Regions from separate parts of the Streptomyces bottropensis ATCC 25435 genome, predicted to be linked through region 2. Evidence: riboswitches for the same ligand, from Rfam matches in the RefSeq annotation. Region 2 holds a riboswitch; each other region holds the start of a gene.
What was found. Region 2 has a riboswitch for cyclic di-AMP ahead of STRBO_RS0105195 (C40 family peptidase). Riboswitches for the same ligand answer to the same signal wherever they lie in the genome.

Region 1: it holds a riboswitch for cyclic di-AMP, as region 2 does, so the genes downstream of both, STRBO_RS0109915 (M23 family metallopeptidase) here and STRBO_RS0105195 (C40 family peptidase) in region 2, are expected to answer to the same signal.
Region 3: it holds a riboswitch for cyclic di-AMP, as region 2 does, so the genes downstream of both, STRBO_RS0117435 (C40 family peptidase) here and STRBO_RS0105195 (C40 family peptidase) in region 2, are expected to answer to the same signal.
Region 4: it holds a riboswitch for cyclic di-AMP, as region 2 does, so the genes downstream of both, STRBO_RS0135610 (LysM peptidoglycan-binding domain-containing protein) here and STRBO_RS0105195 (C40 family peptidase) in region 2, are expected to answer to the same signal.

The regions. Positions count from the first base shown of each region.
Region 1 covers NZ_KB911581.1:2,243,054-2,250,635, forward strand. The annotation lists gene STRBO_RS0109900 (DNA gyrase/topoisomerase IV subunit A) at 1-723, opposite strand, end outside; gene STRBO_RS0109905 (M16 family metallopeptidase) at 1,093-2,469, shown strand; gene STRBO_RS0109910 (M16 family metallopeptidase) at 2,466-3,854, shown strand; cyclic di-AMP (ydaO/yuaA leader) riboswitch at 4,070-4,240, shown strand; gene STRBO_RS0109915 (M23 family metallopeptidase) at 4,254-5,042, shown strand; gene STRBO_RS0109920 (GntR family transcriptional regulator) at 5,247-5,951, shown strand; gene STRBO_RS0109925 (HPr family phosphocarrier protein) at 6,163-6,444, opposite strand; gene STRBO_RS0109930 (bifunctional acetate--CoA ligase family protein/GNAT family N-acetyltransferase) at 6,635-7,582, shown strand, end outside.
Region 2 covers NZ_KB911581.1:1,134,630-1,142,211, forward strand. The annotation lists gene STRBO_RS0105180 (LuxR C-terminal-related transcriptional regulator) at 1-613, shown strand, start outside; gene STRBO_RS0105185 (C40 family peptidase) at 947-2,026, opposite strand; gene STRBO_RS0105190 (hypothetical protein) at 2,655-3,008, shown strand; gene STRBO_RS0105195 (C40 family peptidase) at 3,035-4,324, opposite strand; cyclic di-AMP (ydaO/yuaA leader) riboswitch at 4,334-4,507, opposite strand; gene pcrA (DNA helicase PcrA) at 4,749-7,265, shown strand; gene STRBO_RS0105205 (peptidoglycan DD-metalloendopeptidase family protein) at 7,365-7,582, opposite strand, start outside.
Region 3 covers NZ_KB911581.1:3,930,001-3,937,582, forward strand. The annotation lists gene bioB (biotin synthase BioB) at 1-1,153, opposite strand, end outside; gene STRBO_RS0117410 (8-amino-7-oxononanoate synthase) at 1,354-2,484, shown strand; gene STRBO_RS0117415 (DUF397 domain-containing protein) at 2,542-2,766, opposite strand; gene STRBO_RS0117420 (helix-turn-helix domain-containing protein) at 2,776-3,636, opposite strand; gene STRBO_RS0117425 (ATP-binding protein) at 3,905-4,363, shown strand; gene STRBO_RS0117430 (DUF6328 family protein) at 4,335-4,901, opposite strand; gene STRBO_RS0117435 (C40 family peptidase) at 4,979-5,452, opposite strand; cyclic di-AMP (ydaO/yuaA leader) riboswitch at 5,456-5,626, opposite strand; gene STRBO_RS0117440 (hypothetical protein) at 6,045-6,362, opposite strand; gene STRBO_RS0117445 (ATP-dependent Clp protease proteolytic subunit) at 6,370-7,056, opposite strand.
Region 4 covers NZ_KB911581.1:8,052,710-8,060,291, reverse strand. The annotation lists gene STRBO_RS0135630 (SurA N-terminal domain-containing protein) at 1-364, shown strand, start outside; gene STRBO_RS0135625 (nucleoside triphosphate pyrophosphohydrolase) at 467-1,582, shown strand; gene STRBO_RS0135620 (cytochrome P450 family protein) at 1,643-2,938, shown strand; gene STRBO_RS0135615 (LysM peptidoglycan-binding domain-containing protein) at 3,166-4,242, shown strand; cyclic di-AMP (ydaO/yuaA leader) riboswitch at 4,425-4,624, shown strand; gene STRBO_RS0135610 (LysM peptidoglycan-binding domain-containing protein) at 4,629-5,330, shown strand; gene eno (phosphopyruvate hydratase) at 5,754-7,034, shown strand; gene STRBO_RS0135595 (FtsB family cell division protein) at 7,162-7,582, shown strand, end outside.

The sequences.
Region 1 (7,582 bases), 1.1 Mb from region 2:
GATGCCGGTGAGACCGACGATCCGGCCGCCGGTCGGCAGGTCCGGGCCCGGGACGTGCTTCATCAGCGTGTCCAGGTCGGCGTTCGGATACCGGATCAGGTGGCGCGCGGCCGCGATGACCTCGCCCAGGTTGTGCGGCGGCATGTTGGTGGCCATGCCGACGGCGATGCCCGACGCGCCGTTGACCAGGAGATTCGGGAAGGCGGCGGGCAGGGCCACCGGCTCCTGCTCCTGACCGTCGTAGTTCGGGGAGAAGTCGACCGTGTTCTCCTCGATCGACTCCGTCATCAGGCTCGTCGCGTCGGCCATCCGGCACTCGGTGTACCGCATGGCGGCCGGCGGGTCGTCGTTGCCCAGGGAGCCGAAGTTGCCGTGGCCGTCGACCAGGGGGAGCCGCATGGAGAAGGGCTGGGCGAGGCGCACCAGGGCGTCGTAGATCGAGGAGTCGCCGTGCGGGTGCAACTTACCCATGACCTCGCCGACCACGCGGGCGCACTTCACATAGCCGCGGTCGGGGCGCAGGCCCATCTCGTTCATCTGGTAGACGATCCGGCGGTGCACCGGCTTGAGTCCGTCACGGGCGTCCGGCAGGGCTCGGGAGTAGATGACCGAGTACGCGTACTCCAGGAAGGAGCCCTGCATCTCGTCGACGACGTCGATGTCGAGGATCCGCTCCTCGAACGCGTCGTCGGGCGGCGGGGTCTTCGTGCTGCGGCGGGCCATCGCTGCCGGCTCCTCTTTTTCTGGTCGCTCACCTACGGGGCGCTCACGTCTCCGGCTCACTCGCGGCGCGAGGTGAACGGGAACTGACGCGCACCATTGTGGACTGCCGCACTGACAACCCCGACACGACCCGGCACCGACCGCCGGGCACGGCCTGCCGGGCCGCCACGTCAACAGCGTGCGCCGACCTTAACCAGTGACCGCCGGCCGCAACCCCGGTCTCGCTCTCGGCGTACGACGCCCGGGAACTTCTCCAGGGGTCCGCGCGCTTGCATACAGTGGCGGGACCGGCAGGAAACAGCGGTTTCCGCGACGATTCCACGACGGATCCCGCGCACACAGCACAGCGATCGAAGGGACGTACCGCCCATGGGTCACACGGCCACAGCCGAGGCCGGCTCCGAAGGCCTGACAGTGAGGGAGCACCGCCTGGACAACGGCCTGCGCGTGGTGCTCTCCGAGGACCACCTGACCCCGGTCGCCGCGGTGTGCCTCTGGTACGACGTCGGTTCGCGTCACGAGGTCGCGGGCCGTACGGGCCTCGCCCACCTCTTCGAGCACCTGATGTTCCAGGGCTCGGGCCAGGTCAAGGACAACGGCCACTTCGAGCTGGTCCAGGGCGCGGGCGGTTCGCTGAACGGCACCACCAGCTGGGAGCGCACCAACTACTTCGAGACCATGCCCACCCATCAGCTGGAGCTGGCGCTGTGGCTGGAGGCCGACCGCATGGGCAGCCTGCTGCTCGCGCTCGACCAGAAGAACCTGGACAACCAGCGGGCCGTCGTCAAGAACGAGCGCCGCCAGCGGTACGACAACGTGCCCTACGGCACCGCCTTCGAGAAGATCTTCCGCCTGGCCTACCCCGAGGGCCACCCCTACCGGCACACGCCCATCGGCTCGATGGACGACCTGGAGGCGGCGAGCCTGGAGGACGCCCAGCAGTTCTTCCGGACGTACTACGCGCCCAACAACGCCGTCCTGTCTATCGTCGGCGACATCGACCCGGAGCAGACCCTCGCGTGGGTGGAGAAGTACTTCGGCTCCATCCCCACCTACGACGGCAAGCCCGCGCCCCGCGACGGCTCGCTGCCGGACGTCATGGGCGAGCAGCTGCGCGAGGTCGTCGAGGAGAACGTGCCCGCGCGCGCGTTGATGGCCGCCTACCGGCTGCCGGAGGACGGCACGCGTGCGTGCGACGCGGCCGACCTGGCGCTGACGATCCTCGGCGGCGGCGAGTCGTCCCGCCTCTACAACCGGCTCGTACGACGTGACCGTACGGCCGTGACGGCCGGTTTCGGCCTGCTGCGGCTGGCCGGCGCGCCCTCCATGGCGTGGATGGACGTCAAGACCTCCGGTGACGTCGAGGTGCCGGTCATCGAGGCCGCCGTCGACGAGGAGCTCGCCCGGTTCGCCGCGCAGGGCCCGACGGCCGAGGAGATGGAGCGCGCCCAGGCACAGTTGGAGCGCGAGTGGCTGGACCGGCTCGGCACGGTCGCCGGCCGCGCCGACGAACTGTGCCGGTACGCGGTCCTGTTCGGCGACCCGAAGCTCGCCCTCACCGCCGTCGACCGCGTCCTGGAGGTGACGGCCGACGAGGTCCAGGAGATCGCCAAGGCCCGCCTGAGGCCCGACAACCGCGCGGTGCTCGTGTACGAGCCCGTCGCCGGCGCAGAGGGCGCCGAAGAGGAGGCCGCCGACGCGGAGGCCGTCGAGAGCACCGACGAGAACGAGGAGTCGGCGAAGTGACCGAGCTCGCGAGCATGGAATTCCACCCGCAGCCCCAGGCCGGCGACGCCCGCCCCTGGGCGTTCCCGGCGCCCGAGCGCGGCACCCTGGCCAACGGCCTGACCGTGCTGCACTGCCACCGCCCCGGCCAGCAGGTCGTCGCCGTCGAGGTCGTCCTCGACGCGCCCCTGGACGCCGAACCGGCCGGCCTCGACGGTGTCGCCACCATCATGACCAGGGCGTTCTCCGAGGGCACCGACAAGCACACGGCCGAGGAGTTCGCCGCCGAGCTGGAGCGCTGCGGCGCCACCCTCGACTCGCACGCCGACCACCCCGGCGTCCGCCTGTCCCTCGAAGTGCCCGTGTCGCGGCTGGAGAAGGCCCTGGGGCTGCTCGCAGACGCCCTGCGGGCCCCCGCGTTCGACGACGGCGAGATCGAGCGTCTGGTGGCCAACAGGCTCGACGAGATTCCGCACGAGACCGCCAGCCCGGGCCGCCGGGCCGCCAAGGAGCTCTCCCGGCAGCTGTTCCCGGCCACCTCGCGCATGTCGCGGCCCCGGCAGGGCACCGAGGAGACCGTGGAGGGCATCGACTCCGCGGCTGTACGCGCCTTCTACGAGCGGCACGTGCGCCCCGCGACCGCCACCGCCGTGGTCGTCGGCGACCTCACCGGGGTCGACCTCGACACGCTGCTGGGCGACACCCTGGGCGCCTGGACCGGCTCCCCGGCCAAGCCGAGCGTCGCCCCCGCGGTGAGCGCCGACGACACCGGGCGCGTGATCATCGTGGACCGTCCCGGTTCCGTGCAGACCCAGTTGCTCATCGGACGGGTGGGCGCCGACCGGCACGACCGGGTGTGGCCGGCCCAGGTGCTCGGCACCTACTGCCTCGGCGGCACCCTCACCTCCCGCCTGGACCGCGTCCTGCGGGAGGAGAAGGGCTACACCTACGGGGTGCGCGCGTTCAGTCAGGTGCTGCGTTCCGGGCCGGAGGGATCGGGCACGGCGATGCTGGCCATCAGCGGGTCCGTCGACACGCCCAACACCGGTCCGGCGCTCGACGACCTGTGGACCGTGCTGCGGACCCTCGCCGCCGAGGGGCTGACCGACGCCGAGCGCGACGTCGCCGTGCAGAACCTCGTCGGGGTCGCCCCCCTGAAGTTCGAGACGGCGGCGGCCGTGGCGGGCACGCTGGCCGACCAGGTCGAGCAGTTCCTGCCGGACGACTACCAGTCGACGCTGTACCGCCAACTCGCCGCCACCGGCACGGTGGAGGCTACCGCGGCCGTCGTGAACGCCTTCCCGGTGGACCGTCTGGTGACCGTCCTCGTCGGGGACGCCGCGCAGATCGAGGAGCCGGTCAGGGCCCTCGGGATCGGCGAAGTCACCGTCGTACCGGCCGAGTAGGGAGCCGAGGGGAAACCGGGCGGAAGGACACGCACGTGTGAGGCCCTGGTGACTGAAGAGTCACCAGGGCCCAGGTTTGTCCGTATTGATGGCGGAGGTTGTGTGTCTGACCTGTGGCGTAGCTAACAAATCCTGTGATCCGTTTGTTATTTCGAAGACGCCGCACTTAGCGTCGGTCCGGCTGTTCGTCAGATGTTCGCCGCAGCCGCGGCACCGGACAGTCATCGCCGAGTCCCCATGGCGCGAGCCCGGGGAGCCGGGGACCCACCTAGTCCCCCGGGGTGAATCGGGTGCCCTTCGCGAGCGACGCGAAACGGGGGGCAGCCGTAGGAGACCTTCCTGCTCCGAACCCGTCAGCTAACCCGGTAGGCGAGAAGGAAGGAAAGGACCAGCCACTTCATGGCGTTCACCCGCGCCCCTGGGAAGCACCGCCGTCCCGGCCGTGTACAGCGCACGACCACGAGGAACGTGGGCGTAGCCGCTCTCACCACCACCGGTGTCATCGGTACCCTCGCCGGCCCCGCGCTCGCCGCGGAGGAGCCCGCCGTCGAGCAGACCGGCCTGAACCAGATCATCGTCCTCGGCGACACGGTCGCCGACCAGGTGGACGCCCAGGCCGTTGCCCAGCAGCAGGCCGCCGAGGTGGCTGAGGTCAAGAAGAAGGCGCAGGAGGAGGCCCGCAAGGCCGCCGCCGAGAAGGCCGAGCAGGAACGTGCCGCCGCCAAGGAGCGCGAGGAGATCAAGGCCCGCGCCGCCCGCGCGGCCGAGCGCGAGCGCCTCAACACCTACGTCTCGCCCATCAGCGGCTCGTACATCTCCACCGGCTACAAGGCCGGCGGCGCCGTCTGGTCCTCCGGCAGCCACACCGGCGTCGACTTCCACGCCGCCACCGGCACGGCCGTCATGGCGGTCGGCTCCGGCACCGTCGTGGAGGCGGGCTGGGGCGGGGCGTACGGCAACAACATCGTCATCAGGATGACCGACGGCACGTACACCCAGTACGGCCACCTGTCGTCCATCGGCGTCTCCGTCGGCCAGACGGTCACCCCCGGCCAGCAGATCGGCCTCTCCGGGGCGACCGGCAACGTCACGGGCGCGCATCTGCACTTCGAGGCCCGGACGACGGCCGAGTACGGCTCGGACATCGACCCCGCCGCGTACCTGCGTTCGCACGGCGTGAACGTCTGAGACACCGCTCCACGCTTCTGGCGAAGGCCCCGGCTCACCGAGCCGGGGCTTTCCGCGTTGTGCGAACGCCCGGTGACGCGCCTCCTGTCCAAAAAATATCCCTGGATTCCGGCCCGCCGTCGGAAATTCCGGCTCGCTGCAATAGAGTCGCTGGAAGACACGTCAATCATCGACGTTTCACGGGGATTAAGGCGGAGGTCGGTCATGCGTATTCCGGCGCATTCGGTATGCACGGCGATCCGAGATGACATCGTCGCGGGTGTCTACGAGCGCGGCAGCCGTCTCACCGAGGAACTGCTCGCCCGCCGGTACGGCGTCAGCCGGGTCCCCGTGCGTGAGGCGCTGCGCACGCTGGAGGCCGAGGGCTTCGTGGTGACCCGTCGGCACGCGGGCGCGTGCGTCGCCGAGCCGACCGAGCAGGAGGCCGCCGACCTGCTGGAGATGCGCATGCTGCTGGAGCCGCTGGGAGCCGCCCGCGCCGCCCAGCGCCGCACGGAGGCCCATCTCAAGGTGCTGCGCGGCCTGGTCAGACTGGGCCAGGAACGGGCCAGACGGGGCACCAGCGAGGATCTGCGCTCCCTGGGGGGCTGGTTCCACGAGACGCTCGCACAGGCGTCCGGCAGCCCCGCCCTGACCTCGACACTCGCCCAGCTGCGGCACAAGATCGCCTGGATGTACGCGGTCGAGGCACCCGCCGACCCCGTGGAGTCCTGGGCGGAACACGGCGGCATCGTGGACGCCGTCGCGCGCGGCGACGGCGACCGGGCCCGGACGCTCACGTCCCTGCACGCCGAGCGCGCCACCGACGCGCACCGCTTCCGGTTTCCGGGCGGGGCCGGCGCGGCGGAGCGGGCGGAGCGTGTGAGGACTTCGCAACACCCCGTAAACATGTCGAGCCTGCGGCATTAACGCGGGAGCCGTATACAAAGAGGCGGGAATTCCGAGGGGCATTCTTTCTGCTGCCCGCAGAACGAAATCGGGACGACGGCAGAGGGAAATCGGAGCGGTAGGGGAACGAAATGACGAAGGGCCCGCCCGATAAATCGGACGAGCCCTTCGATGTGTGTGCGGGTGGCCTTTCAGGCCTGTTTCCGTTCCGGGCGCCCGGTCACGGGGTCGCTCAGACCGTCTCGGGAAGTTCCTCGAGTCCCTCGGCCACGAGCTTCGCCAGACGGTCGAGCGCGACGTCCGCGCCCTCGGCCTCGGACGCGAGCACGATCTCCTCGCCGCCCTGGGCGCCGAGGCCCAGGACCGCCAGCATGGAGGCCGCGTTGACGGGGTTCCCGTCGGCCTTGGCGATCGTCACGGGGATACCGGAGGCCGTGGCGGCCCGGACGAAGATGGATGCGGGTCGGGCGTGGAGGCCCTCGGCCCAGCCGACGTTGACGCGGCGCTCAGCCATGTGATGCTGCCCTTCGGATGTCTCGGGTGGTTCAGAGAGGTCTAGACCGGGTTGTCTAGACCAGTTTCCCATATGGCGCGACGGAGCGGAACGGGCCCACGGCCTGGCCACGAACCGGCTCTCGCGCTTCTGTTGTGCTTCCCCAGACTGCCCCGCGCCGTAGCCTGGCGCGAGCCGTACTCTGGGGCCCATGCAGACCTCGTCGGACCGGCACGAGTACCCCGCCCACTGGGAGGCCGACGTGGTGCTGCGCGACGGCGGCACCGCACGCATCAGGCCCATCACCGTCGACGACGCCGAGCGTCTGGTCAGCTTCTACGAGCAGGTCTCGGACGAGTCGAAGTACTACCGCTTCTTCGCGCCGTACCCTCGCCTGTCCGCCAAGGACGTCCACCGCTTCACGCACCACGACTTCGTGGACCGGGTGGGGCTCGCCGCCACGGTCGGCGGCGAGTTCATCGCCACCGTACGCTACGACCGGATCGGCGCCGACGGCATGGCCGCGTCCGCCCCCGCCGACGAGGCGGAGGTCGCCTTCCTCGTCCAGGACGCCCACCAGGGCCGCGGCGTGGCCTCCGCCCTCCTCGAACACATCGCCGCCGTCGCCCGCGAGCGCGGCATCAGACGCTTCGCCGCCGAGGTGCTCCCCGCCAACAGCAAGATGATCAAGGTGTTCACCGACGCCGGGTACCAGCAGAAGCGCAGCTTCGAGGACGGTGTCGTCCGCCTGGAGTTCGGCCTGGAGCCCACCGACCGCTCCCTGGCCGTGCAGCGCGCCCGGGAGCAGCGGGCCGAGGCCAGATCCGTCCAGCGTCTGCTCGCCCCCGGCTCCGTCGCCGTCATCGGCGCCGGGCGCACGCCGGGCGGAGTGGGCCGCGGCGTCCTCGCCAACCTCCGGGGCGCGGGTTTCACCGGACGGCTGTACGCGGTGAACAGGGCTCTCGGCGAGGACGAGAAGGAGATCGACGGGGTGCCCGCGCACCGGTCCGTCACCGAGATCGAGGGGCCCGTCGACCTCGCGGTCGTCGCCGTCCCCGCCGCGTACGTCCCCGAGGTCGTCGCCGAGTGCGGCGAGCACGGTGTGCAGGGGCTCGTCGTCGTCTCCGCCGGGTATGCCGAGAGCGGCCCCGAGGGGCGC
Region 2 (7,582 bases):
GGGAGTGCGGGCCGAGATCGGGCAGACGGACCGTACGGGTGTGGAGGTCGTCGGGGAGGCACCCGACGTCGACCAGGCGGTCTCGGTGATCACGAGCACGCGGCCCGAGGTGGTGCTCCTCGATGTGCATCTGCCCGGCGGGGGAGGCGTCGAAGTGCTGCGCCGTTGTTCTGCGTTGATGGCGGACGCCGAACAGCCCGTCCGGTTCCTCGCGCTGTCCGTGTCGGACGCGGCGGAGGATGTGATCGGTGTGATCCGGGGCGGTGCGCGCGGATATGTCACCAAGACGATCACCGGCTCCGATCTCGTCAACTCCATCTTCCGGGTGCAGGAGGGTGACGCAGTCTTCTCCCCGCGCCTGGCAGGCTTCGTCCTGGACGCCTTCGCCTCCACCGACGCCCCGCCCGTCGACGAGGACCTCGACCGTCTCACCCAGCGCGAGCGCGAGGTGCTGCGTCTCATCGCCCGCGGGTATGCGTACAAGGAGATCGCCAAGCAGCTCTACATCTCGGTGAAGACGGTGGAGTCCCATGTGTCCGCCGTACTGCGGAAGCTGCAGCTCTCCAACCGGCACGAGCTGACGAGGTGGGCGACGGCACGACGCCTGGTGTGAGGGGTGGGCACCGGTGCCGCCTCGGCACCAGCGCAGGCATCGGCTCTGGGCCTGGCTCTGGCTCTGGCTCTGATGGTGCGGGCGCCAGGTCGGTCGAGTGGCGCGCCTTCGGTGGTCGACCTCGCCTTGACCCGCTGACCTGCTGACCCGCTGACCCGAGCCCTCGGCCAGCAGGAAGCTGGCCTGGGCTGCCGGACCGCCCGTGCCGCCGGACATCCAGGCCTTGGCGTCCGGCAGCCGCCCGACGCCGCCCATCAGCGCGAGGCAGCAGCCCCGCCCTGTCCGCTCCGTCCCGCCCTGTCAGCTCCGTCTCGCCCGGCCGGAGGCGTCCGCTCAGGCCACCCTTGTGGCCCCCGCGTACGGCATCTCGTCGAGCGGGGCGACGCGTACCGGGGCGGAGGGGTTCGGGGCGTGGATCATCTGGCCGTTGCCGATGTAGATGCCCACGTGGCTGATGCCGGAGTAGTAGAAGACCAGGTCGCCGGGGAGGAGTTCGGAACGGGAGACGCGGCGGCCGGCGTTGATCTGGGAGTAGGTGGTGCGGGGGAGGGAGACACCGGCGGCGCGGTAGGCCGCCAGGGTGAGACCGGAGCAGTCGAAGGCGTTGGGGCCGGTGGCGCCCCAGACGTACGGACTGCCGAGCTTGGAGAAGGCGTAGGAGACGGCCGCTGCGGCGCGGGAGTCGGGGGCGTCGGCGGTGGCGGAGGCCGGGGAGACCGGGCCGGTGAGGTCGCGCCGGGGTGAGGCGGAGGAGCGGGAGGCGTGCCCCGGGCTGCCGCCCGCGGTGTCGAACCGTGCCCGGTCCTCACTGGTGAGGCGGCCGAGCAGCTGCCGTGCGTCGGACAGCTTCGAGGTGATCGTCTTCTTGTGCCGCTTCAGCTCCGTCTGCCGGGTCTTGAACGTGCCCAGTTCGACCCGAGCGGCCCCGCGCAGCCGTTCGATCTCCAGCAATTGCTTCCGCACGCTCGCCACATCCGCCGACTGCCGGCCGCCGACCCGCTCGGCGAGGGCGGCGCCGTCCAGGTACTGGTCAGGGTCGGCGGAGAGCGCGAGCTGCCAGGAAGGGTCGATGCCCCCGCGCCGGTACTGCGCCGCCGCCAGCGAACCCAGCTCGTCCCTTGCCGAGTTGAGCCGTTCGGTGCGGCGGGCGGCCTGGTCGCGCAGCTCTTCGAGGTTCTCCTGGGCTGTGTCGGCCTTCTCCTTCGCGCCGTTGTACTTCTCGGTGGCGACCTCGGCCTCTTGGAACAGCTTGTTCACTTTCGCCCTGACCTGGTCGGGCGTGAGCTGGGGGTCGGCGTGCCCGGTGCCGTCGAAGCCGGTCGCGGTCGCCGCGCCCGCGAGTGCGAAGGTCGCGGCCGTGCGGACCGTGTGGCCGCCGAGTGAGCGCTGTCTGGGCTTGCGGTGCGCTGCCACGTGGAGTCCATGTCCTCTCCGTACGACCGCCGTCCGCGGTACGGACATCGTCCGACCGTACGGACCGCCTGGGGGGAGCGGTGACGCGTCCGGCGGCGGCCCGCACAGGGGGAGCGGGCCGCCGCCGGACCTTCTCGGCGGTGGTGTCCGACTGCCGCCCCTGGCCGGGCGGCGGTGGGGAGCCGGGCACCTGAGGGAGGACGCTAAACCTGGGCGTGAGGGCACGGTAACGCGTTGTACGGAAGTGACGTGCACCGACCGCGAGGTGACCGTATGTGACCGTGATCTCGTCCTGGCATCGCCGACTTCACGCTGCGCGATGACCGATACGGTCATTTCGGACCTGCCGGGAGTGCGGCGATGCTATGCGGCGCATATATGCAAGATCGTCAGCACCTCGCCGGAGGCGATCGTGCCGGTGCCATCGTGTCGGAAGCCTCCGTGCCGGAAGCCTCCGTGCCGACGAACTCCGTGCCGACGAACTCCGTGCCGGAGATCTTCGGAAGGCCATGGCACCCCCGGAGGCCGCGTGAGGTCCCCGTTCCCCCTGAGATGGAGCGGCCCCGCGCCCGGCCTGGCACAGCCCCCCACGCCCGGCCTGCCGCAGACCCCTCATTAGGCTCCGCGCATGGACGTACTCATCCACATCCTCGTCGCCCTCCACATCATCGGCATCGCCTCCCTCCTGGGTGGTTTCCTGACCCAGATGAAGGCCATGGGTCAGGGCACCGCCCGCTTCGTCCCCGCGATGCTCCACGGCGCCCTCACCATGCTCGTCACCGGTGTGCTCCTCGTCGGCCTCAATCAGGCGGACGACCAGCCCGTCGACAACATCAAGATCGGCGTCAAACTCGCACTGCTGATCGTGATCCTGGGGCTGGTCTATGTGAAACGGGACGAAGAGACAGTGGAGAAGCCGCTGTTCGGCCTGGTGGGCGCGCTGACCATCGCGAACATCTTCATCGCGGTGCTCTGGACCTGACGGCGCGCCCCCGGCCGACCGTGCGGCTACGCCGGCCGCACCACGCTGTGCACCGACGACTCGGCGTCGTAGAAGACCGTCTCCTCGCGGACGTAGGTGCCCGGCTTCGGGGCGTGGATCATCATGCCGTTGCCTATGTAGAGGCCGACGTGGCCGATGTTGTCGTAGAAGAAGACGAGGTCGCCGGGCCTGGCGTCGGAGAGGGGGACCGTGGTGCCGGCGGTGAGCTGGTCGAAGGTGGTGCGGGGGAGATCGACGCCGGCGGCCTTCCAGGCGGCCTGGGTGAGCCCGGAGCAGTCGTAGGAGCCGGGGCCGGTGGCTCCCCAGACGTACGGCTTGCCGATCTGTGCGCGGGCGAAGGCGATGGCCTTGTCGGCCTTCGTGGCGTAGGTGAGGTCCTCGGCCGGGACGGTGGTCCCGGAGGTGGTGCCGATGGACGTCTCCGTGCCGGTGGACGTGCCCGTGCCTATGGACGTCTCCGTGCCGGTGGACGTGTCCTCCCAGGTGCCCTGCGGCCCCTGGCCTACCTGCGGCCCCTGGCCTGGCTGTGATCCCTGCCTCTCCAGGGCAGGCGGGGCTTCCCGCGTTTCCACGGTCGTCGCCCGTGCCGCCTGCTGCCGCGCGAGTTCCTCCGCCCTGCGGTCGGCCTCCTCCCGCTCGCGCTGCTCGATCGCGGCGAGCCGGGCCCTCTCCTCGGCGGTGAGGGCGGCGAGCAGCTCACGGGCCTGGGCGAGCTTCGCCTGGACCTTGGCCTTGCCGGCCTTGAGCCTGTTCTGCGACGCGGTGAGCTGTTCGAGGCTGTCGCTCGCCTCCTGGCGCTGATCCGCCGCCTCGGACTGCTCGGTGACGTACGTGCCGACGGCCTCCTGCGGGCGGTCTGCCGGCCGGTCCGTCAACTGGCTCCGGTCGAAGGAGCCCTGCGGGTCGTCCGCCGGCAGCGGCGAGGCCTGGTCGGGGGCCGCCGCGCCCGTGCGGTACCGGGCCGCGGTGAGGGAACCGAGTTCCTCCCGGGCCTCGTTGAGCTTCTCCGTGCGCTTGACGACGCCGTCGAAAAGGGTGTCGACCTGCTTCTTCTGCCTGCCCGTCTTCTCCTTGGCCGGGTTGTAGTTCTCGGTCGCCGAACCGGCCTGGCGGTAGAGGGCGTCGACCTTCTTCTCGACTTCCTCCAGGCTCGGCTTGTCGTCGGTCGAGGGCGCGGCCGTGGCGCTGCCCGACTGGGAGAGCAGGGCCACCGAGGTGAGGGCGGCGGTGGCGAGAGCGGGGGTGCGTATGCCCGCGCGCGTTCCGGCCGGACGCGGCTTGCGGTGCGGCGCCATGGTGCGGCGTCTCCTTCCGTTGTCCGCCTACCGAGTTAGCTGTCGGGTTCGGGCGCAAGCTTCGGAAGGTTTGCCCTACGGCCCTCGCCGCGCGCGGCGGTCGGGTCGATTCACCCCGGATAACGGTGGGTCCCCGGCTCCGGGCGCCTCGGGGAGGCATACCGGACTCGGCGGAGGTCGTGCGGCCCGGCGACGTTCGCCGGTTGGGTCGTACGGCCCAGAAGAAAAAGTTAGCCAACTCGTGTGGCCCGTGTGAAGGTTGATGTGCGATATGCCCGATACGTTTTCGTGACCTTAGCCTCTTCGGCGCGACGAACGGTAAGCTCGATCGCTCACCGTCGCACGGCGGTCGCGGTAGGTGGCGGGGACGGACTTTTCGGGGCGGCCTCTCGCTGTCAGTGCGGGCGCCTAGACTCGGAGAGCGATGAGCAGCCTCTTTGACGACAGCTTCCTGGCGGACCTCCAGGCCCCCCGCGGCCACGCGGAGGAGCCCCCGCCGCCACCCGAGGACGATCACGTACCGGAGCCGCTTCCGGACGATCTGTTCGGTGGGAAGTTCGACGTGCCCCCGGACCGGGACGCGTACTACCGCGACGGAGCCCCCCGCCCCGCCCTGGACGCGGCGGCCCTCCTGGACGGGCTGAACGAGAACCAGCGCGCGGCCGTGGTCCACGCGGGTTCGCCCCTGCTCATCGTGGCCGGAGCCGGCTCCGGCAAGACCCGGGTGCTCACCCACCGCATCGCGCACCTGCTCGGCGAGCGGCGCGTCCACCCGGGCCAGATCCTCGCGATCACCTTCACCAACAAGGCCGCGGGCGAGATGAAGGAGCGCGTCGAGCAGCTCGTCGGACCGCGCGCGAACGCGATGTGGGTCATGACCTTCCACAGCGCGTGTGTACGGATCCTGCGGCGCGAATCGAAGAAGCTCGGCTTCACGTCCTCCTTCTCGATCTACGACGCCGCCGACAGCAAGCGCCTGATGGCGCTCGTCTGCCGTGATCTGGACCTCGATCCGAAGCGTTTCCCGCCCAAGTCCTTCAGCGCCAAGATCTCGAATCTGAAGAACGAGCTGATCGACGAGGAGGACTTCGCCGCCCAGGCCACCGACGGCTTCGAGAAGACCCTCGCCCAGGCCTACGCGCTCTACCAGTCCCGCCTCCGCGAGGCGAACGCGCTCGACTTCGACGACCTGATCATGACGACGGTCAATCTGCTGCGCGCCTTCCCCGACGTCGCCGAGCACTACCGCCGCCGCTTCCGCCACGTCCTCGTGGACGAGTACCAGGACACCAACCACGCCCAGTACGCCCTGGTCAGAGAGCTTGTCGGCACCTCCGAGCACCCCGTGGACGTGCCGCCCAACGAGTGGGACGTACCGCCTGCCGAGCTCTGCGTCGTGGGTGACGCCGACCAGTCGATCTACGCCTTCCGCGGCGCGACCATCCGCAACATCCTCCAGTTCGAGGAGGACTACCCGGACGCGACGACGATCCTGCTGGAGCAGAACTACCGCTCCACCCAGACCATCCTGAGCGCGGCCAACGCGGTCATCGAGCGCAACGAGTCCCGCCGCCCGAAGAACCTGTGGACGAACGCGGGCGCGGGCGCGCAGATCACCGGCTATGTCGCCGACACCGAGCACGACGAGGCCCAGTTCGTCGCCGACGAGATAGACCGGTTGACGGACGCGGGCGACGCGAAGGCCGGCGACGTCGCCGTCTTCTACCGTACGAACGCCCAGTCCCGTGTCTTCGAAGAGGTGTTCATCCGCGTCGGCCTGCCCTACAAGGTCGTCGGCGGCGTCCGCTTCTACGAGCGCAAGGAGGTCCGGGACGTCCTCGCGTATCTGCGGGTCCTCGCCAACCCGGAGGACTCGGTCCCGCTGCGCCGCATCCTCAACGTCCCCAAGCGCGGCATCGGCGACCGCGCGGAGGCGATGATCGACGCCCTGTCGCAGCGCGAGAAGATCAGCTTCCCGCAGGCGCTGAAGCGCGTCGACGAGGCCTACGGCATGGCGGCCAGGTCGACGAACGCGGTCAAGCGGTTCAACACGCTGATGGAGGATCTGCGGACCGTCGTGGAGTCCGGGGCCGGACCGGCGACCATCCTGGAGGCGGTCCTCGAACGGACCGGCTATCTGGCCGAGTTGCAGGCCTCCACCGACCCCCAGGACGAGACCCGCATCGAGAACCTCCAGGAACTCGCCGCCGTCGCGCTGGAGTTCGAGCAGGAGGCCACGGCCGCGGAAGGCGAGGGTGAGGGCGAGGCGGCGGCTGCGACGCCCGTCGGGCTCCCCGCCTTCCTGGAGCGGGTGGCGCTGGTCGCCGACTCCGACCAGATCCCCGACGACGAGGAGGACGGCTCGGGCGTCATCACGCTCATGACCCTCCACACCGCCAAGGGCCTGGAGTTCCCGGTCGTCTTCCTCACCGGCATGGAGGACGGCGTCTTCCCGCACATGCGCGCCCTCGGCCAGACCAAGGAGCTGGAGGAGGAGCGCCGCCTCGCGTACGTCGGCATCACCCGCGCGCGGGAACGGCTCTACCTCACCCGGTCCACCCTCCGCAGCGCATGGGGTCAGCCTTCGTACAACCCGCCGTCCCGTTTCCTGGAAGAGATCCCGGCCACACACCTGCAGTGGAAGCGCACGGGTGCCTCCGCGCCGGTGTCCTCGGGCCCGGCCTCCGGGATCGCGTCCTCGCTGTCGTCGTCCCGTTCCCGTTCCTCGGCCTCCGGAGCGTCCGGCTTCGCGACCCGCCGCAGCAACGAGAAGCCGGTGGTCTCGCTCGCCGTGGGCGACCGCGTCACCCACGACCAGTTCGGCCTCGGCACGGTCGTCGGCGTCGGGGGCACGGGCGTGAACGCGGAGGCGACGATCGACTTCGGCGACACCAAGCCGAAGCGGCTGCTGCTGCGGTACGCACCGGTGGAGAAGCTGTAGCCGCGGTCGGTCGCCGCGTGACACACCTCGGGCCCCTGCGTTCGGCAGGGGCCTGGTCTTCGTTCTCGCTGTCCGTAACGGTGGCCGCTACGGCGCCCGTTACGTCGGGTCCAGCCCGTGGCTGCGCAGCCACGGCAGGGGGTCGATGGCGGAGCCGCCCGCAGGGTGGACCTCGAAGTGCAGGTGCGGGCCGGTCGAGTTGCCCGAGTTGCCGGAGTAGGCGATGGGGTCGCCGGCCTTGACGGTCGTACCCGAGGCGACCTTGTAGGTGGAGAGGTGGCAGTACCAGGTCTCGGTGCCGTCCTTGGCGGTCACGA
Region 3 (7,582 bases), 2.8 Mb from region 2:
CCCCGTCGGTGACGGACCCGCAGGGACCGCCCTGCGCGTGCGACCCACAGCCCGCGCCGGCGCTCTCGTGCGACCCGCACCCGCCACCCTCGTGCGACCCGCACCCGGCGCTCTCCCCGGACCCGCAGGGCCCACCGGCGGTGACGGCCGCCCGGTGCTCCGGCAGCGTGACCTGGTCGGTGCCCTCCACCTCGAAGCCGGCGTCCGCGATCATCTCCAGGTCGGCCTTGCCGGCCTGGCCCTCGCTGGTGAGGTAGTCGCCCAGGAAGATCGAGTTGGCCAGGTGCAGTGCGAGCGGCTGCATCGTGCGCAGGTGGACCTCGCGCCCGCCCGCGATCCGCACCTCGCTGTCCGGGCAGACGAACCGCACCATCGCCAGGATCCGCAGACAGCGCTGCGGGGTGAGGTTCCACTCCTTGGCGAGCGGGGTGCCCTCGAACGGGATCAGGAAGTTCACCGGCACCGAGTCCGGGTCCAGCTCACGGAGCGAGAAGACGACGTCGACCAGGTCCTCGTCGCTCTCGCCCATGCCCGCGATCAGGCCCGAACAGGCCGACAGACCCGCCGCGTGCGCCTTCCGCACGGTGTCCACCCGGTCGGCGTACGTGTGCGTGGTCGTGATCTCGCCGTACGTCGCCTCGGACGTGTTCAGGTTGTGGTTGTATGCGTCCGCGCCGGCCTCGCGCAGCCGTTCGGCCTGACCGTCGGAGAGCAGACCGAGACAGGCGCACACCTCGACGCCCTCGTTCTGGTCCTTGATCGTCTTGATGGTGTCGGAGACCCGGTCCACGTCCCGGTCGGTCGGGCCGCGCCCGGACGCCACCAGACAGACCCGCTTCGCGCCACCGGCGAGCCCGGCCGCCGCGGCCTTGGAGGCCTCGTCGGGCTTGAGCCAGCTGTACTTGAGGATGCCGGCCGTGGAGCCGAGCCGCTGGGAGCAGTAGGAGCAGTCCTCGGGACAGAGGCCGGACTTGAGGTTGACCAGATAGTTCAGTTTCACCCGGCGCCCGAACCAGTGCCGGCGCACCTTCCCGGCCGCGGCCACCACGTCCAACAGCTCGTCGTCGGAGGTGCCCAGAACGGCGAGCGCCTCGGCACGGCTCGGCGGCTCGCGCCGGAGCCCCTTGTCCACCAGCGTGTTCAGCAAGTCCATGAGAGCCGATCCTGTCCTACGGGACCGCTCTCGGCCAAGGAGAGTTCGGACAACAGAGTGGGATCGACATGTGGGTATCGCCACATCGTGGGCGCCCGGCCCTGCCACTAGTGTCTGTGCACTGCCTACAAAAGCCCCTGCCGTGCCCGTCCATGACGGCCACGGTGCCGCGGGCCGCCCACACCACCCCCGGAGGACCCATGGCGTTCGGCTGGATCGACGAGCAGGCGTCGGCACGCCGCCGGGCCGGGCTCGTACGCACCCTGCGCCCCCGTCCGGCCGACTCACCCCTCCTCGACCTCGCGAGCAACGACTACCTCGGCCTCGCCCGGCACCCCGAGGTCATTGAGGGCGCCGCCGGGGCCGCGCGCCGCTGGGGCGGCGGCGCGACCGGCTCCCGGCTGGTCACCGGCACCACCGAACTCCACGGCGAACTGGAACGGGAACTGGCCGACTTCTGCGGCTTCGAGGCCGCGCTCGTCTTCTCCTCCGGCTACGCCGCCAACCTCGCCGCCGTCACCGCGCTCGCCCCGCACGGCTCCCTGATCGTCTCGGACGCGGGCAACCACGCGTCCCTCATCGACGGCTGCCGGCTCGCCCGCGGCACCACCCAGGTCGTCGCCCACGCCGACCCCGACGCCGTCCGCAAGGCGCTCGGCACGGCCGCCCGGGGCACCGCCGTCGCCGTCTCCGACACGGTCTTCTCCGTGGACGGCGACGCCGCTCCGCTGGCCGGACTGGCCGCCGCCTGCCGGGAGTACGGCGCCGGACTCGTCGTCGACGACGCGCACGGCCTCGGCGTCCTCGGTGACGGGGGCCGGGGGGCGCCGCACGCGGCGGGGCTCGCGGGCGCTCCCGACGTCGTCGTGACGCTCACGCTCTCGAAGTCGCTCGGCAGCCAGGGCGGTGCCGTCCTCGGCCCGGCACCCGTCATCGACCACCTGGTCAACGCGGCCCGTACGTTCATCTTCGACACGGGTCTCGCCCCGGCCGCGACCGGCGCGGCGCTCGCCGCGCTCCGGCTGCTGCGCCGGGAGCCGGAGCGAGCCGCGCGGGCCCGTGAGGTGGCCAGGGAGCTGCACGCACGGCTGACGGCGTCGGGCCATGAAGCGGTGCGGCCCGACGCCGCCGTGGTGTCCGTACGCGCGCCGTCGCCGGATCAGGCGCTGCGGTGGGCGGCGGACTGCCGGGCGGCGGGTCTCGCCGTGGGCTGTTTCCGCCCGCCGTCCGTGCCCGACGGCGTCTCGCGGCTGCGGCTGACCGCCCGTGCGGATCTCACGCAGGGGCAGATCGACCGAGCCGTGAGGATCATCGGCGATACGCGACCGTGAGTCGGCGTCCCGGCCGGGCCTCGCCGCAAGCGGAAGGACGAACGCTGTCGGTGGGGGTCACCGCAGCGTGGTGATGAATCCCTCCCAGGCGTCGGGGTCGAACAGCAGGGCGGGCCCCGCCGTGTTCTTCGAGTCGCGTACGGCCACCAGCCCGGCCCAGCGGCCGGATCCCGGACGGGCCGTCTCCACACAGTTGTTCATCCCGGTACTGCGGCTGCTGCGCAGCCATCGCACATCGGGCAGTTCGGTACTGGTGGGTACGTTCCGAGGCAGTGCGGACATGGTGCCTCCTTACGCGCCGGCGGCTAGCCCGGCGATGTAATCCAACGAGTCCTCGGGCGAAAGGGCGTGGATCTGAAGGGTGTTGAAGGCCTCGACATACGCCTTGAGGTCTTCTTTCCGTTCGAGATAGAGGCTACTCGTCAAGTGGTCGAGAACAACCACGTCCAGATCGGATGTGCTCCGAAATGAGAAAATTACGAAAGGACCGGTGACGCCGATATGTGCCCCGGCGGTGAACGGGAGCACCTGCAGTCGCACTTGGGGAAGCCGCGCCGCCTCGACCAGACGGGCCAGCTGCCGGGACATGATCTCGGGACCGCCCACCACACGCCGGAGAACGCCCTCGTCGAGCACCGCGCTCAGCTCCATCGGCGGGTTCCCGCGCAGCACCTCCTGGCGCGCGAGCCGCACTTCCACGAGCGCGTCGAGTTTGTCGTCATCCAGCCCCTCCACCGCGGCCCGCGTCACCGCCCGCGCGTACTCGGGGATCTGCAGCAGGCCCGGCACGACCGAGGTCTCCAGCGTCCGCATCCCCCCGGCCTGCGACTCCAGGCTGATGAAGTCCCGGTACGTCGGCGGTAGCACGCCCCGGTACGCGTGCCACCAGTTGTGCCGCCCGCCGCCGTCCTCGGAGCCCGCGAGCGCCAGGAGCAGTTCCCGTAACTCGGTGTCGTCGATCCCGTACGCGTCAAGGAGCTTGCGGACGTCCGCGGGCTTCACTCCACTGGCGCCCGTCTCGATCCGGCTCACCTTGGACTGGTGCCAGCCGACGCGATGGGCCGCCTCGATGCTCGTGAGCGAGGAACGGGTGCGCAGGAGACGCAACTCGGCACCGAGCTTGCGGCGGCGCACCGCCGGACCGTACTGCATGGGATTCTCCTTCCGCCCGGCGCTCTCGATCGCGGTGACGACACTGGATGTCGGGGTGACGACAGAGGATGGACGAAGACCCCACCCAAATACGTTCGGCCGTCGGATAGTTCACCGCTTCGAGCGACAGATATATGCACATCTTGGTGGATCGCCACGCGTGACGGCCCAGGTAGTGGCAGTCTGGCGCGAAGCACCAGTCCGGGACCGTAGTCGAACCATCCGCTCCCTGTCGGACACCGGTCCCGTGGGAAAGGGACGCCTCGCCATGGCAGATCACCTGGAAGCATCCGTCACTCTGCCGAGCGATCCCGCCTCGGTGTCCGCAGCCCGGAACTACGTCGTCACCGTGCTCGCCGAATGGGGCCTGCCGGGCGACACGGGCATCGCGGACACCGTGCGCCTGATCGTGTCCGAACTCGCCACCAACGCCGTCCAGCACACACTGGGCCAGTCGCCCACCTTCACCGTGGACATCGCGCTCGACCGGGACGAGCAGTTGCGCATCGGTGTCACCGACAGTCATCCACGCTTCCCCAAACGCCTGCCGGCCGCCGTCCAGCAGGACAACGGCCGGGGCATGGTCATCATCCGCTGGCTGACCGCGGAATGCGGCGGCAGGCTGAGCGTTAGACCCACGCGGGAGGGCGGCAAGACGGTGGCGATCGAACTTCCGTGGACGGTCCCCGTCCAGCCGGTCACCGCAGGTGGTCCGCCGGAGACCTGACGGGGCTGTCGTCCTCGACCGGTGGCGACGGCGGCGGCAGGGGCGGCGGCGTGGCGTCGCGGCCCGAGACGCGTCCCACCAGTTTCGGGAGCAGGCCCCACAGGAGCAGACACGCCAGGAGCGTGCCGCTCCCGGCGGCGATACCGGCAGTCCGGCCGAGCGTCACGTCCACGACGAGCAGGACGGAACCGGTGAAGGCCGGCATCAGCACGATCAGGCCCGCGGCGGCCAACCGGGACGAGACCTGGACGATGGCGGGCTTGGCGTTCTGCTGGAAGAGCGAGCGGTGCAGGGCGGCCGGGGCGGTGAAGAGCGTCGCCGCGAGGACAGCCAGCAACAGGGTGGTCACGTAGGTGACACGCTGGAAGGTGTCCAGGTCCGGAAAGCGTGGGGTGAAGGCCAGCGTCAGCAGGAACGCGAAGAGGATCTGCACCCCGGTCTGGGTGACCCGCAGCTCCTGGAGCAGCTCGGAGAAATTGCGGTCGGCGCGTTCGAGGGGCGTCTCGTTACGTGCCGGGCGGGTGGGTTCCTCGGCCATGGCCGGACGGGTAACCACATGTGCACGACTTACGCCAGCGGGGGTGGCGGACAGTTCCGCCACCCCCCAGCGGTGGGTCAGCGGACCCGGCCGTACCAGACGCTCTTCGTCCAGATCTTCTGCAGCCGGACGACGTCACCCGTCTTCGGCGAGTGCCAGATCTTTCCCTTCCCCGCGTAGATACCGACGTGGTAGACGTTCGAGCCGGAGTGGAAGAAGACGAGGTCTCCGAGCTTGCGGCTGCTCACGGAGATGTGCTTCGTCTTGTTGTACTGCTGCTGGGCAGTACGGGGCAGCTTCTTGCCCGCCTTCTTGAACGAGTAGAGCGTCAGCCCCGAGCAGTCGAACCTGCCCGGACCCACGGCGCCGTACTTGTAAGGGGAGCCCTTCTTGGAAGCCGCGACCTTGAGTGCCTTCGACGCCACCGTGGCGGCCTCGGCGCCGGATGCGACGCCCGGGACCACGATGCTGCCGCCGACGGCGGCGATGGTCAGAGCCGAGGCCGTACCGGCCCGGGTCAACAGCGACGGGACACGATTCAGCGCAGTCATGCGCAACCCTTCGTCAGCCGCCTGTGAAGGATGACCTGTCGGATTCGGGCTGGCGAAGTTGCCCGGCCGCTGACGCGGCTTCACCCCAAGGGCTGCTCGGCGCGGTCATGGCGTGACCGTTCCGGCGACCCGTCGTGCTTGGGTCCTCCACTCCTGCCGATGCACTTCTGTCGACCGGTAACCGGGCGGCGGCAGGACTCGGCGTCCACCCGGATCGCCCCGCCACTGCGGCGGGGGCTTGTCGTCAGGAAGGGATCTTGGCGTACTCAAGTGCGAAAATCCCAACGGAACCGTGGATTTGTGGTCTTACTCACCACTCGCCCGTTCGGGTGGACAGGGCGTTTTCCCTCGTTGTGTCCCAGTGGTCGAGGAGGTCCGCACCAGCGCCGGAATGCAGTACTCCGCCCATGTACCAGGCATCTTGCGCAACTTCACAGGTCCTCACGCCGTATGGGCCGATGGGTCGATCGCGGTAGGCCGACCGGAGGGCGTCGCGCCGGGACCGGACGCCCCGTCAGTAGTACGGCGGCCGATGCGCGATCGGTTCAGGCGGGTGACGCGATCGGCTCAGGCGGCGGGTGACGCGATCGGCTCAGGCGGGGGAGTCCTCCGCCTCCGGCGGCAGCGCCACCCGGCCGGCGCGCCGCTCGCCGTCCAGGATGCGCAGGGCCCGCGCGAGCGTCGGGGCGTGCACCTCGTTCTCCCCGCGGTTGTGCATCAGTTCGAGCGCGTCGCGCAGGGCGGTCGCCTTCGCGACGAGCGCCTGCGCCGCGCGCAGCCCGCGGTACGTGTCGCCCGGACGGGCCGGATTGATCCGGCCGAGCAGGTCCACCACGTCCAGGTAACGGTCGATCAGCTCCGCCTCGGCGCGGGTGAGCGCGGGCAACGGCGGGAGCTCGGGCGGGAGCATCCGCGCCTCACCTCGCGCCGGGGAGCGGGGGCGAGGGGGGCGTGGACGAGGGAGGTGGGGGTGAGGGGAGCGTGGGTGAGGTCTTGCGGCTCCGGATCACCCGGTCGGCCAGGCCGTACGCCACCGCCGCCTCGGCGTCGAGGAACTTGTCCCGCTCGATGTCGGCGCCGATCCGCTCCGGGCTCTGCCCCGTGTGCCGGACGAGCATCTCCTCCAGGCTCCGGCGGTTGCGCGTCAACTCCTCGGCCTGGAGCACCAGATCGCTCGCCTGTCCCTCGATCGGGTCGGCCAGGGCCGGCTGGTGGATCAGCACGCGCGCCCCCGGCAGCATCGAACGCTTGCCCGGTGTGCCCGCCGCCAGCAGCACCGCGGCGACCGACCCCGCCTGCCCCAGGCAGACCGTCGCCACATCACAGGTGACGAACCGGATCGTGTCGTAGAGCGCCGTCATCGCGCTGAAGGAGCCGCCGGGCGAATTGATGTACAGCGCGATGTCCCGGTCCGGCGCCTGGTGTTCCAGGTGCATGAACTGCGCCATCACGTCGTTCGCCGACGTGTCGTCGATCCGCGTCCCGAGGAACACGATCCGTTCCTCCAGCAGCTTCGAGTACGGATCCATCGTCCGGTGACCCGTGCTGGTGCGCTCGGTGAACTCGGGCAGCACATGACGGGCCGACGGTGGGTTCTCGGGCATGGGTGCGCCTCCTCTGATCGACTTCCGTAAAAAATGTACAGGACGTACGGACTGTGGAGGAGGGGGATCGGCTGAGAGCGAACAGATCCCCGCGGAGCCGGCTCCGCGGGGATCTCTGGTGAACTTTTCGGTGGGGACCTCGGTGGGGACCTCGGTGGGGACTGATCAGTTGAGCGGTGCGGGGGCCGGAGTCCCGTAGAAGGTGACCGGCGGCCAGCCGCGGGCGGCGGCGAAGGTGACCGTCAGTTCCGTCATCTCGGTGCCGGGCATACGGACCGTGCCGCTGAACCTGGTGCCCTCGGGGAAGTCGGCCGCCCCTGCCGCCCCGGTCTCGGTCTCACGCCCTCCGAGGTCTCCGTGCTCACCGCCGTCGCCGCCTCAGCGGTGCCGTTCGACGTGAGTACCGCCCCCGCTGCCGCCGATCCCGAGTACCCGAGCAGCGACCGCCTGGAGAAGCCGGTCATCGTTCCCCCTGCGTTCCATTGTCATGGACGCCTCCTGCGGGAGGCCGAGCCCGACCGTACAA
Region 4 (7,582 bases), 6.9 Mb from region 2:
CAAGGAGGTCCAGAAGTACCGGACCGACCTGGAGGCGGAGGCCGGCGGCGCCGAGGCCCTGGAGGCGGCCTACCTGCAGCGCTACAGCGTCGCCCCGGAACAGCTGGAGGAAAGCCTCCGCAGCGACGTCGAGGTCCAGAAACTCGCCGCCTCCCTCGGCGCCGACCTCAACACCCAGGAGGGCGGCGCCGTCTTCTGGAAGGCCCTCTCCGCGGCCTCGAAGAAACTCGACGTGGACCTCAACCCCCGCTACGGCAGCTGGGGCGTCGACCCGGCTTCCGGCCGGGTCGGCCTGGTGGACGCCAAGACACCGTGGCTGAAGGAGGTCACCCGCGCGGCGACGCCGGAGCAGGCGCAGGGGTGAGCTTGCGGGCGGCGCGGCCGGGCCGTGTCCGTCGCGGCCGCCCCGGCCGCCTGCCTGTGGACAACTCCGGGGGCCGTCCGTGACGTGGGTTACGTTCGGGGGGTGAACGCACACCGCCCCGACGGCACCTCCGCCATCACGGTCCCCGAGAGCACGGCTCCCGAGGCCACGGCCCCCGAGACCGCGGCCTCCACCCCCGGCCCCGGCCGGGTCGTCCTGCTCACCACCAGCCACCGGGTCGCGCCCGGTCTGCTCTCCTGGCCGGCCTGGCAGGCACTGCACGGGGCGGACCGCGTCCTGTGCGCGGACGGAGCGCACCCCCAGCTCCCCTATCTCCGCGAGGCCGGCATCACGGTGGAGCGGGCGGCCCCGACGGCCGAGGAACTGGTGGACGACTGCGCCGGCGGCCGCACGGTGGTCGTGGTGGCCACCGCCGAGGGCGAACCTCGCCTCACCGACGGCCTGGCCCGCCTCGCCGGCTCCGGCCCCGTCCACATGCCGTTCCTGGAGCTGCTCCCCGCCTCCTACGACCTCCCCGGCGCCCGTCTCCTCGACCTCGTCCAGGTCATGGACCGGATCCGGGCGGAGTGTCCCTGGTCCTCCCGGCAGACGCACCAGGGCCTCGCCAAGTACGGCATCGAGGAGGCGTACGAACTCGTCGAGGCCATCGAGGAGGGTGAGCGCGACGAGCTCCGCGAGGAGCTGGGCGACGTCCTCCTCCAGGTCGTCTTCCACGCCCGCATCGCCGAGGACGACCCCGACACCCCCTTCTCCATCGACGACGTGGCCGCCGGCATCGTCACCAAGCTCATCCACCGCCACCCCCATGTCTTCGCAGACGCGACGGCCACGACCCCGGAGGAGGTCAAGGCGCACTGGCTGCGCACCAAGGCCGTCGAGAAGCAGCGCGAGTCGGTCACCGACGGCGTACCCCTCGGCCAGCCCGGTCTCGCCCTCGCCGCCAAGCTCTCCTCCCGCGCCCGCACCGCCGGCCTCGACGTCCCGATACCTCCCGGCGACGACCTCGGTCACGCGCTCCTCACCCTCGCCGCCGACGCCGAGTCCCGGGGCGTCGACCCCGAGGCGGCCCTCCGGGCGGCGGCTCGCGCGTACCGGGACGCGATCAGGGTCGCGGAGGGGCTGTCGGCGGGGCCGGGGAGGACGGCCGGCCGGGAGGAGTCCGAGGAGGAGGGCGACGAGGGCGCCGACGGGAGCTGACCCGACGGGCATCCGTACGCACGGGCCGGAGGCGACGGCCGGGCCGGATACCGTCGGCGGGTGACCAACCAGCCCGCATCCAGCTCCGCCATGCCCACGGGAACCGGCGCGCCCGACCTCTTCACCTGGGAGTTCGCCACCGACCCCTACCCGGCGTACGCCTGGCTCCGTGAGCACGCCCCCGTTCACCGCACGTGCCTGCCCAGCGGCGTGGAGGCCTGGCTGGTCACCCGCTACGGCGACGCCAAGCAGGCCCTCGCCGACGGGCGCCTGTCGAAGAACCCGGCGCATCACGCCGAGCCCGCGCACGCCAAGGGCAAGACGGGCATCCCCGGTGAGCGCAAGGCCGAGCTGATGACGCATCTGCTGAACATCGATCCGCCGGACCACACCAGGCTCCGCCGTCTGGTGTCGAAGGCGTTCACGCCCCGGCGGGTCGCCGAGTTCGCCCCCCGGGTCCAGGAGTTGACCGACCGGCTGATCGACGGGTTCGCGGAGAAGGGCGAGGCCGACCTCATCCACGAGTTCGCCTTCCCTCTCCCCATCTACGCGATCTGCGACCTGCTGGGCGTCCCCCGGGAGGACCAGGACGACTTCAGGGACTGGGCGGGCATGATGATCCGGCACGGCGGTGGTCCGCGGGGCGGCGTCGCGCGGTCGGTGAAGAAGATGCGCGGCTACCTCGCCGACCTCATCCACCGCAAGCGGGAAGCGCTCACCGAGCACCCCGCCCCGGGCGAGGACCTCATCTCCGCGCTCATCCGCGCCTCCGACCACGGGGAGCACCTCAGCGAGAACGAGGCCGCGGCGATGGCGTTCATCCTGCTGTTCGCCGGGTTCGAGACCACCGTCAACCTCATCGGGAACGGCACGTACGCCCTGCTCACCCACCCCGAGCAGCGGGCCCGCCTGCAGACCTCCCTCGCCGCCGGGGAGAGCGGGCTGCTCGAAACCGGTGTCGAGGAACTCCTGCGCTACGACGGCCCCGTCGAACTCGCCACCTGGCGCTTCGCGACCGAGCCCCTCACGCTCGGCGGGCAGGACATCGCCGTCGGCGACCCCGTCCTCGTCGTCCTCGCGGCGGCCGACCGCGACCCGGCCCGCTTCGACGACCCCGACACCCTGGACCTCTCCCGCCGTGACAACCAGCACCTCGGCTACGGCCACGGCATCCACTACTGCCTCGGCGCGCCGCTCGCCCGGCTCGAAGGCCAGACCGCGCTGGCGACGCTCCTCACCCGGCTCCCCGATCTGCGACTCGCAGGGGATTCGGCCGATTTGAGGTGGCGGGGAGGTCTCATCATGCGTGGATTGCGCACGCTTCCGGTGGAATTCACGCCACGAAAACGGCCGTGAGTGCGGGGTGATCGCGCCGTGAGCGGCCCGTAGTTGTACCCCGACGGGCCGTAGCACTACCCCATTCCGAGTCAGAAGTTGACGCTCCCTCAACTCTGTGATCTTCACGTGATCTGCGCTGCATTAACTTGTGACAACTGATCGACTGCCGATACGTTCACACGTCAGTGCGAAGGGGGCGCCACGCCCGTCGCACAGACCACCGCTGTCGTGTGAAAGGCAACCGCATGCTCTCCGGGAACGGTCGTCACCGTCGCCCCCGTCAGGCTCCGGCTCTCCTCGTCGCGGCGGGAGTCACCGGGTCGGCCATCGCGATCCCGCTCCTCGGCGCCACCGGCGCGAGCGCGGCGAGCGGAACCACCTGGGACCAGGTGGCGGAGTGCGAGAGCGGTGGCTTCTGGAGCGCGGACACCGGGAACGGGCGCTACGGCGGCCTCCAGCTGACCCAGGAGAACTGGGAGAAGTACGGCGGCCTCGACTACGCGACGACCGCGGACCAGGCCAGCCGTTCGCAGCAGATAGCCGTCGCCGAGAAGGTCCTCGCGGACCAGGGCGTCGGCGTCTGGTCCACCTGCGGACTGCTGCACGACCTCGGCGGAGACTCGGGTCCCGCCGACGTGGACACGGGCGTCGCGGGCGACTCGTCCGACTCCGGCAGCGCATCCGGTTCATCCGGTTCGTCGGATTCCTCCGACTCGACCGGGTCCAAGGGTTCGGCCGAGTCGGCCGACGACACCGACTCCACGCGCTCCGGCGGGTCGAAGGATTCGACCGACTCGACCGATTCCTCCGACTCGACCGAGTCGTCGGACGCGTCGGCGAAGGCCCTCGACGGCTCCCCGAAGGCGACCACCGAACCGGACGCGGACTCCGGCTCCGCGGACTCCACCGATTCCGGCGACAGCGGCACCGGCGCCGACGCCAAGGAATCCGGCAGCACGAACACGGACGGTTCCAGCCGGGCGGACGGCTCCGCGGCCGGCGACGACGCCGACGGCGGCACCGGCCGGCACCGCGGCGCCAGCGCCGACGAGGGCGCGGACACCGGCTCGGGCGCGGACCAGGCCGACGGCACCGCCTCCGGCCGCCACGCCTCGCGTGACAGCGGCGCGTCGAGCGAGGGCGCGGAGGGCGCCTACACCGTCCGCGTGGGCGACAGTCTGACCGGCATCGTGAACTCGCTCGGCCTGAACGGCGGGTGGCGGACGCTGTACTCCGAGAACGAGCGCACGGTCGGAACCGACCCGGACCTCATCCTTCCCGGTCAGACCCTCGAAGTCGGTGCCGAAACGGGCGAAAAGTAGCGGCAGTTCGCGTCACGGTTCGACCCTGAATGCCCGTTTTGATCATTGTGGGAGATGAATCACAGACCCCCTGATCGTCTTTGAAATTCAGGCAATCACCTGTTTACGGTCGTGACCGCTCGCCACAGCGGGCTCTTGCGGTCGGCACGCCGAATCCTGCCAGCGGCCGTGAGGAACAGTCGTCGCGTCAAGCGCCGTAGGCAGGAGCGGGGGACCCAAGGTAAGTGCCGGGTCCGGCGGTTGCGGCCCTTCGGGGGCGCACGACCGGAACCGGCTGGGGGTGAAGCCGCGCGACGTGAGCCGAGAGGCGAGCGTGCGCGGCCGGGCAACTCAACCGGCCCGAACCCGACAGCTCACCTCGCAGGCGTCGGTGAGGGGATCTCTCCATGCTGTTTTCCAGCAAGGGCAAGCACCGTCGTCCGACTGCCATTCATCGGTCTGCTCGCGCCATCGCCGTCGTCGGTGTCACCGGCGCCGCCGCGGTCGCCGCCCCGCTGATGGCCGCCGGCAGCGCCTCCGCCGCCACCGCCTCCGAGTGGGACACCGTCGCCCAGTGCGAGTCCGGCGGGAACTGGTCCATCAACACCGGCAACGGCTACTACGGCGGTCTGCAGTTCTCCGCCTCCACCTGGGCCGGCTACGGCGGTACGCAGTACGCCTCCACCGCCGACCAGGCGAGCAAGGCCCAGCAGATCGCGATCGCCGAGAAGGTCCTCGCGGGCCAGGGCAAGGGTGCCTGGCCGGTCTGCGGCACCGGCCTGTCCGGCGCCTCCTACGACGGCGCCGCCGCCTCCAGCGGCAACACGAACTCCTCCGGCTCCTCCTCGCAGAGCACGCAGGAGAGCACCAAGAAGACCGAGGACACCCGCTCCTCCCGCTCCTCCGAGCGCGCCACCGTCAAGACCCCGACCGGCAAGAAGGTCAAGAAGGGCGACGGCGAGTACAAGGTCGTCAGCGGTGACACCCTCAGTGCCATCGCCGCGAAGGAGAACGTCAAGGGTGGCTGGGAGAAGCTCTTCGAGCTGAACAAGGACATCATCGACGACGCCGACTTCATCTACCCGGGCCAGCAGCTCCACCTGAGCTGACCCACGGCGACCACGACGGCCGCCACGCGCCTGCCGACCCCACGGCCGCCCCCACGGCCGGGCAGGCGGGGCAGGTTCAGCCGGGCCGGAAAGCAGGCCGCTCTCCGGCTGAACCACAGCCCGCTCACATCCGTGTCCTCCATAGTGAAGACCTCGTGAGGGCCGTCCCCCCGTCCCCACGGGCTCCCCGCCCCGGTGCGCATTCCCCCGTGCGTACCGGGGCGGGGCTTTTTCGTGCCCGCCTCCTCCTTCTGTTCACTTTCTCGACCACCCCCCTTTGTTCCGAACAGGAACAATGGGTACGGTCTGTCTGTCCACGGGACGGTCGGTCGGCTGCCGACGGCCCGGGGACGGTTAGGCTCTAGTCGCCAGGCCTCAAGCGGCCCCGCACAACCAGCGTCACATCCCATGAAGGAGATGCTCGTGCCGTCCATCGACGTCGTCGTAGCCCGGGAAATCCTCGACTCGCGAGGCAACCCCACCGTCGAGGTCGAGGTCGGCCTCGACGACGGCAGCACGGGTCGTGCCGCCGTTCCGTCCGGCGCCTCCACCGGCGCCTTCGAAGCCATCGAGCTGCGTGACGGCGACCCCAACCGCTACCTCGGCAAGGGCGTCGAGAAGGCCGTCCTCGCCGTGATCGAGCAGATCGGCCCGGAGCTCGTCGGCTACGACGCCACCGAGCAGCGCCTGATCGACCAGGCGATGTTCGACCTGGACGCCACCGACAACAAGGGCTCCCTCGGCGCCAACGCCATCCTCGGCGTCTCCCTCGCCGTCGCCCACGCCGCCTCCGAGGCCAGCGACCTGCCCCTCTTCCGCTACCTGGGCGGCCCGAACGCGCACCTGCTGCCCGTTCCGATGATGAACATCCTGAACGGCGGCTCGCACGCCGACTCCAACGTGGACATCCAGGAGTTCATGATCGCCCCCATCGGCGCGGAGTCCTTCTCCGAGGCCCTGCGCTGGGGCGCCGAGGTCTACCACACCCTCAAGAAGGTGCTGAAGACCAAGGGCCTGTCCACCGGCCTCGGCGACGAGGGCGGCTTCGCCCCGAACCTGGAGTCCAACCGCGCCGCCCTGGACCTCATCCTGGAGGCCATCAAGGAGGCCGGCTACACCCCCGGCGAGCAGATCGCCCTCGCCCTGGACGTCGCCGCCTCCGAGTTCTACAAGGACGGCGTCTACACCTTCGAGGGCAAGGAGCGCTCCGCCGCCGAGATGACGGAGTACTACGCCGACCTCGTCGCGTCGTACCCGCTCGTCTCCATCGAGGACCCGCTGTTCGAGGACGACTGGGCCGGCTGGAACACCATCACCGAGAAGCTGGGCGACAAGGTCCAGATCGTCGGCGACGATCTCTTCGTCACCAACCCCGAGCGCCTCGCCCGCGGCATCGAGGAGGGCTCGGCCAACGCCCTGCTCGTCAAGGTCAACCAGATCGGCTCGCTGACCGAGACCCTGGACGCCGTCGAGATGGCCCAGCGCAACGGCTTCAAGTGCATGATGTCCCACCGCTCCGGCGAGACCGAGGACGTCACCATCGCCGACCTCGCCGTCGCCGTGAACTGCGGACAGATCAAGACCGGCGCCCCGGCCCGCTCGGACCGCGTCGCCAAGTACAACCAGCTGCTGCGCATCGAGGAGATCCTCGACGACGCCGCGGTCTACGCCGGCCGCAGCGCCTTCCCGCGCTTCAAGGGCTGAGCCGCCGGCTGACCCGTTGAGGGTCAAGCCCGCGCCAGTCGTACGTACGTCCCCGTACCGGTCCCGTACCGTGTGCGGGGACGTACGCGCGTGCGCGTGGGAGAAGGCGGAAGAAGGGGCGCGGGACATGGCCGTGAAGGACCGGGACCGGGACCGTTTCTCCACCGCGACCCGGCTGAAGGTGCTCGGCGAGCAGACGGCCGCCCGGGTCTACCGCTCGCAGACCAAACGCCAGGCCCGTCGCTCCCGGCTGACCGGCCGGGCCGCGCTGCTCGCCCTCGTCCTCTGCTCGATGATCGTGGCGCTCGCCTATCCCATAAGGCAGTACGTCTCCCAGCGCGCCGAGATCGCCGACACGCAGCGGCAGCGCCAGGAGGCGCGCGAGCGGGTCGAGGAGCTGCGCGACCTCAAGGCGCGCTGGCAGGACGACGCGTACGCCGAGCAGCGCATCCGGGAGCGGCTGCACTACGTGATGCCGGGCGAGACCGGCTACACCATGATCGACCCGGACGCGGCGAAGCAGTCCCGTACGACACAGGGGGCGGCCG